DNA from 2 places in the Streptomyces sp. NPDC094143 genome. Region 1 is predicted to be linked to the other one. Evidence: riboswitches for the same ligand, from Rfam matches in the RefSeq annotation. Region 1 holds a riboswitch; the other holds the start of a gene.
The links. Region 1 has a riboswitch for S-adenosylmethionine ahead of ABTZ58_RS15175 (aminotransferase class V-fold PLP-dependent enzyme). Riboswitches for the same ligand answer to the same signal wherever they lie in the genome.
Positions count from the first base shown of each region.

Region 2: another riboswitch for S-adenosylmethionine. It lies ahead of thrC (threonine synthase); the one in region 1 lies ahead of ABTZ58_RS15175 (aminotransferase class V-fold PLP-dependent enzyme).

Region 1 covers NZ_JBEOTZ010000009.1:243,934-247,329, reverse strand. Annotated here, with positions in the region: gene trpD (anthranilate phosphoribosyltransferase) at 1-1,031, shown strand, start outside; SAM riboswitch class IV at 1,104-1,220, shown strand; gene ABTZ58_RS15175 (aminotransferase class V-fold PLP-dependent enzyme) at 1,347-2,714, shown strand; partial or broken gene ABTZ58_RS15170 (glycerate kinase) at 2,669-3,133, opposite strand; partial or broken gene ABTZ58_RS15165 (small secreted hydrophilic protein) at 3,146-3,396, opposite strand, start outside.
Region 2 covers NZ_JBEOTZ010000007.1:134,885-138,280, forward strand. Annotated here, with positions in the region: gene ABTZ58_RS12110 (alpha,alpha-trehalose-phosphate synthase (UDP-forming)) at 1-805, opposite strand, end outside; gene ABTZ58_RS12115 (glucosyl-3-phosphoglycerate synthase) at 879-1,823, opposite strand; SAM riboswitch class I at 1,980-2,135, shown strand; gene thrC (threonine synthase) at 2,154-3,396, shown strand, end outside.

The sequences.
Region 1 (3,396 bases):
CGGCGGGCCGCTCCTGGCCCCTGCTGTTGAACGGCCTGCTTCAGGGCCGGGACCTGACCGCCGACGACACCGCGTGGGCGATGGACCTGATCATGCGCGGCGAGGCGACCGACGCGCAGATCGCCGGGTTCGTGGTGGCGCTGCGCGCCAAGGGGGAGACCGTCGAGGAGATCGCCGGGTTCGTCCGGGCGATGTACGAGCACGCCAACGTCATCGAGGTGCCGGGCCCGGCGGTCGACATCGTCGGCACGGGCGGCGACGGCGCGAAGACCGTCAACATCTCCACGATGTCGGCCATCGTCATCGCCGGCACGGGCGCGAAGGTCGTCAAGCACGGCAACCGCGCGGCGTCCTCGGCGTCCGGCGCCTCCGACGTCCTGGAGAAGCTCGGCGTCAACCTGGAGCTGCCGGTGCACCGGGTGGCCGGGGTGGCCGAGGAGGCCGGGATCACGTTCTGCTTCGCGGCGAAGTTCCACCCGTCGATGCGGTACGCGGGCGCGGCCCGCGGGCAGCTGGGCATCCGGACCATCTTCAACGTCCTCGGTCCGCTGACCAACCCCGCGAAGGTCCGCGCCCAGGCGGTCGGCGTGGCCGACCCGCGCATGGCGCCGATCGTGGCCGGCGTCTTCGCCGGGCGCGGCCACTCCTCCCTGGTCTTCCGCGGCGACGACGGCCTCGACGAACTGACCACCACCGCCACCTCCCGGGTCTGGATCGTCCGCGACGGCAAGGTGACCGAGGAGGCCTTCGACCCGCGCGAGGTGGGCCTCGAACTGGTTCCGGTGGAGGCCCTGCGCGGCGCGGACGCCTCGTACAACGCCGAGGTCGCCCGCCGCCTGCTGGACGGCGAGAGGGGCCCGGTGCGGGACGCGGTGCTGCTGAACGCGGCGGCGGCGCTGGTGGCGCTGGAGCCGGGCACGGGCACGCTGGCCGAGCAGATCGGCGCCGGCATGGCCAGGGCGGCGGAGTCGATCGACTCGGGGGCCGCCAAGCGGACCCTGGAGCGGTGGGTGGCCGCCAGCAACGCCTGACGCGTGAGACGCGTCCCGTGATCCGGACACGGGTTGCGGGACGCCGATCACTTCACGTACGTTCCCGTACCAGGTCATGAGTGACAGTCATGAGGCCCCGGCCGACTGTCCGGCAACCCTCCGTCCGTGGCGGGGTGCCCCGGGTGAAGACCAGGCCGCAGGCAGCGAGGTCTGCGGCAAGCGCGGACCCCTCGCGACACCAGGGGTCCTGGTCGACGAGGAGTCTTCCGTGAGTCAGCGAATGCGATAGGGCCGCAGAGCCCCGCCTCCGCACCCCCTTCCTCTCTCTTCACCCCTGTCTCACGGGAGTTCGCCATGTCCGTCTCCGCCGTTGCCGCCGACCGGTCCGTTTGTGCCCCACTGCCCGTTCTGGGGCGGGATGTCACCGTGCCGCTCGTGACCGGCGGTGAGGTCACCTACGCCGCGCTCGACTACGCCGCCAGCGCCCCGGCGCTGCAGCGGGTCTGGGACGACGTCGCCGCCTACGCGCCGTACTACGGCAGCGTCCACCGCGGTGCCGGGTACCTGTCCCAGCTGTCCACGGACCTGTTCGAGAACGCCCGCCGGACCGTCGCCGAGTTCCTCGGCTGCCGCGCCGGCGACCAGGTCGTGTTCACCCGCTCCACCACCGACTCGCTCAACCTCCTCGCCGCCGCCCTCCCGGAGGGGTGCGAGGTCTTCGTGTTCGAGACCGAGCACCACGCCTCCCTGCTGCCCTGGCGCGACGCCCGCGTCACCTTCCTCGACGCTCCGAGGAGCCACCGCGAGGCCGTCGGGACCCTGGAGCGCGCCCTCGCCGGCCGGGACTCCCACGGGCCCGCCCTCGTCTGCGTCACCGGCGCCTCGAACGTCACCGGCGAGCTGTGGCCCGTACGGGAGCTGGCGGCCGCCGCGCACGCCCACGGGGCGCGGATCGTGCTGGACGCCGCCCAGCTGGCCCCGCACCACCCGGTGTCCGTCGCGGACCTCGACGTCGACTGGGTCGCCTTCTCCGGGCACAAGCTGTACGCGCCCTTCGGCTCCGGCGTCCTGGCCGGGCGGGCCGACTGGCTGGGCGCGGCGGAGCCGTACCTCGCGGGCGGCGGGGCCAGCCGCAAGGTAGCGCGGCGTGCGGACGGGGGCGTGGACGTGGAGTGGCACGAGAGCGCCGCCCGTCACGAGGCCGGCTCCCCGAACGTCATCGGCGCCTACGCCGTCGCCTCCGCCTGCAAGGCCCTCACCGAGGCCGGGTTCGACACCCTCGTCGCCCGCGAGCGGTACCTGATCGAGAAGGTGCGCGCGGGGCTCGCCGAGGTGCCCGAGGTCCGCACCCTCTCCCTCTTCGGGGACGACGCCCCGCGGGTCGGCGTGATCTCCTTCGTCGTCGACGGCTGGAACAGCTCCCACTTCGCCGCCGCCCTCTCGGCCGAGTACGGCATCGGTGTGCGGGACGGGCTGTTCTGCGCCCACCCGCTGCTGCGTACGCTGCTCGGCAGCGACCCGCAGACGCAGGGCGAGTGCGGGGCGCCGGAGGCAGCGCCGGGGGAGAAGTCCCTCAACGCCGTCCGTGTGAGCTTCGGGGCCGGTACGCCGGACGAGCACGTCGAACGGTTCGTGCACGCGGTGAAGGAGCTCGTCACGGACGGCGCGAAGTGGAACTACCGCACGGAGGAAGGGCGTTGCGTCCCGGACACCTCGGCGTGACGCGGTAGCCGGCCGCCCAGGACGATCATCCGCAGGGCCCGTTCGGTGGCGTCGGTGAGCAGCTCGCCCGCCCGCAGCAGCGCCTCCGCCAGCTCCATCGGGGCGGGCAGGATGCCGTGGCAGGCGTCCACGCCCGGCACCTGGTGCGCGCCCTCGCCGAGGGTGCCGGCCGGCGCCGGGACCGGGCGTCCGTACCGCTTGGCCCGGCGGGCCACCTCGGCCGGGACCTTGCCGCGCGGCGTCTGGTGGTCCAGGGTGCCCTCGGCGGTGACGACCAGATCGGCGCGGGCCGGCCGGACGTCCAGGTCGAGGTGGTCCAGCAGCACGTCGAAGCGGGGCAGGAGCCGGGCGCCCAGTGCGGCGGGCCCGCCATCACCAGCGGCAGCCACAGCAGGATCCGGACCCGGGCGGAGATCCGCCGGCGGCCGCCGTCAGCCCTCGGATCCGGGGCCGTCGTCGTCGCCCGGCCCGTCGTCCGAGGTGCCCTGGCCGCGGCCGTCGTCATCATCGTCACTCGCTGAGCTGTCGGTCACCGGGGGGCCGCGAGACCGCCTCGTCGCCCGGGGCGGACCCGCCCGGCGCGGGCGTCGAGGAGGGCTGGAGCGTGGAGGTGGGCGTGGGCGTACCGCGGTCCAGCTCCACCTGCTGGGACGGGACCCTGGGCGCCTCGGAACGGTCCGCG
Region 2 (3,396 bases), on a different contig from region 1:
TGGTGCGGCGGCCCTCGCCGATCTCCTCGCGCAGCGCGGCCATGCGCTCCTCGACGTCCGGCTCGTGCGCGCGCTCGCGCAGGAAGTCCGCGTCGGCGCCCAGTCCGTGCACGCCGATCCGCGTGCCGCCGAGCCCGCCCGCGAACCGCTCCGCGCACGCCGTGAACGCGTCCGCCCAGCGCTGGGTGAGGAAGCCCAGCCGGTCCGCGCCCAGCATGCCGCGCAGCACCTGCCCGGCCACGTCGTCCGGCAGCATCCGGAAGTACTCGGGCGGCGCCCACGGCGTGTGCGAGAAGTGGCCGATCCTGAGGTCCGGGCGCAGCTCGCGGAGCATGCCCGGCACCAGCGTCAGGTGGTAGTCCTGCACCACGACCACCGCGCCCTGCGCCGCCTCCTCGGCCAGCGCTTCGGCGAAGGCCCGGTTGTACGTCTCGTAGGACGCCCACTGGCGCCGGAACTCCGCGTCGAAGACCGGCTCCAGCGGCGTCTGGTAGAGCATGTGGTGGACGAACCACAGCACCGAGTTGGCGATGCCGTTGTACGCGTCGGCGTGCACGTCGGCCGGGATGTCCAGCATCCGCACGCCGTCCTCGCCGGCCCCGCGCCGCACCGCCTCCCGGTCGCCGTCGGACAGCGCCGAGCAGACCCACAGGGCGTCGGCGTCCGAGCCGATCGCGGAGAGCCCCGAGACCAGCCCGCCGCCGCCCCGCTTGGCGTTCAGCGAACCGTCCTCACCGACCGTGTAGGAGACCGGGCCCCGGTTGGAGGCCACCAGTACCCGTGCAGAACCGTGCGTCGAACCCATAGGCCTCAACCTAGCCCGGCCTGTAAACGCTCAAACGTACGGACTTGCCGCGTCCGGCCGAAAACGGTCCCGGTCAGGCGGCCCGCCGCGCCTGGTACTCGGCGATCTCCACCATCGGCGGGCGTTCCTCGGTGTCGACCGAGTACGTCCGCGGCTCGAAGCCGTTCCCGCCCCGCTCGAACTGCGTCAGGGACGGCCGGATCAGTTGCCCCCGGGCCAGCCGCAGCTGGGCGGTGCGGTAGATCTCGGCGGCCATCCGGCCCAGCGCCTGTCCGTCCTGGTGCCGGTGCTTGCGCACGCCGACGTCCACCTGGGCGAGGGCGTCCAGGCCCACCAGGTGCAGGGCGTCCACCAGCATGCCCAGCTCGACTCCGTACCCCACGGGGAACGGCAGCCGCTCCAGCAGCGAGCGGCGGGCCGCGTACTCCCCGCCCAGCGGCTGCACGAACCCGGCCAGCCGCGGCCAGTGCATGTTCAGCAGCGGGCGGGCCATCAGCTCGGTGACCCGGCCGCCCTGCCCGCCGGCGCCGCCGAGGGGACGGTCGTACATGCCCTTGACCAGGGCCACGTCCGGATCGGTCAGCAGCGGGCCCACGATCCCCGAGACGAAGTCGGACGAGAACTCCCGCAGGTCCGCGTCGACGAAGCAGACGATGTCGCCGCGCGTGACGAGCAGCGAGCGCCACAGCACCTCGCCCTTGCCGCGCACGGTGGGGACGCGCGGGAGTATCGCGTCGCGGTGCACCACCGTCGCGCCCGCGGCGGCGGCCACCTGGGAGGTGCGGTCGGTCGATCCCGAGTCCACGACGACCAGTTCGTCGACGAGCGGGACCTGCAGCATCAGGTCGTGCCGGATGACGGCGGCGATGTCGCCGACCGTCTCCTCCTCGTTCAGCGCGGGCAGCACCACACTGACCGTCCGGCCCGTGCGCTGCTTGGCGGCCATGATCCGGTGGAGCGGGCGTTCGTTCGCGGACCAGGAACGGGTGCTCAGCCAGCGCTCGACTTCTTCCAGCACCGTGGCGGCTCCTTAGCGTTCTCTCGGCGGGACGGAATGTGACGCGTCTCGCGGTTCGGACGACTATCTCAACTGTCCTGGTCGTCGGTTACAGTCTTGAACAACGCGGATGACCATCGCATGTCCGGGGGTCACCCGCCGCCTACAACCACATACAGCTCATCCAGAGGGGCAGAGGGAAACGGCCCGATGAAGCCCCGGCAACCCTCCAGTCGGTTCTCGTAGGTCACTGGCGACCACAGCGCGAGGCTCCCGGCTAGGGAAGGTGCCAAATCCGTCTCACGGCGAGATGCGTCGTGAGGAAGATGAGGAGAAAGGGCCTCGCCTCACATGGCTGTGCAGACTGTTGCAAGCACCACGAACTCCACCGTAGACCTCGGCCCGGCCGCCGCCCTGAGCTGCCGCGAGTGCGGTCACCGCGTGCCCCTCGGCCCGGTCTTCGCCTGCGAGGAGTGTTTCGGCCCGCTGGAGATCGCCTACGACTTCTCGGCCTACGACGCCGAGGAGCTGCGGAAGACGATCGAGGCGGGCCCCGCGAACATCTGGCGCTACGCCCCCCTGCTGCCGGTCCCGGCCGACGTGGCGGACAAGCCGAACATCAACCCGGGCTGGACCAAGCTCGTCAAGGCCGACAACCTCGCGCGCGAGCTGGGCGTCGACGCCGGCAAGCTCTTCGTCAAGGACGACTCCGGCAACCCGACGCACTCCTTCAAGGACCGCGTCGTCGCGCAGGCCCTGGAGGCCGCCCGCGCCTTCGGCTTCACCACCCTCTCCTGCTCCTCCACCGGCAACCTGGCCGGCGCGGTGGGCGCCGCCGCGGCCCGGGCCGGCTTCCGCTCGTGCGTGTTCATCCCGCACGACCTGGAGCAGGGCAAGGTCGTCATGGCCGCGGTCTACGGCGGCGAGCTCGTCGGCATCGAGGGCAACTACGACGACGTGAACCGCTTCTGCTCCGAGCTGATCGGCGACCCGGCCGGCGAGGGCTGGGGCTTCGTCAACGTCAACCTGCGGCCGTACTACGCCGAGGGCTCCAAGACGCTGGCCTACGAGATCTGCGAGCAGCTCGGCTGGCGGCTGCCGGACCAGATCGTGGTGCCCATCGCCTCGGGCTCGCAGCTCACGAAGATCGACAAGGGTCTGCAGGAGCTGATCAAGCTCGGGCTGGTCGAGGACAGGCCGTACAGGATCTTCGGTGCGCAGGCCGAGGGCTGCTCGCCGGTGTCGACGGCGTTCAAGGCCGGGCACGACGTGGTGCGGCCGCAGAAGCCGGACACGATCGCCAAGTCGCTGGCGATCGGGAACCCGGCGGACGGGCCGTACGTGCTGGACATCGCGCGGCGCACGGGCGGTGCGGTGGAGGACGTGACCGACGAGCAGGTCGTCGACGCGATCAAGGTCCTTGCCAGGACCGAGGGGATCTTCGCGGAGACCGCCGGTGGTGTGACGGTGGGCGTGACGAAGAAGCTTGTCGAGAACGGGGTTCTCGACCCCACGAAGACCACGGTCGTGCTCAACACCGGGGATGGTCTGAAGACGCTGGACGCGGTGGCGGGCACGGGGCTGACCGCGACCA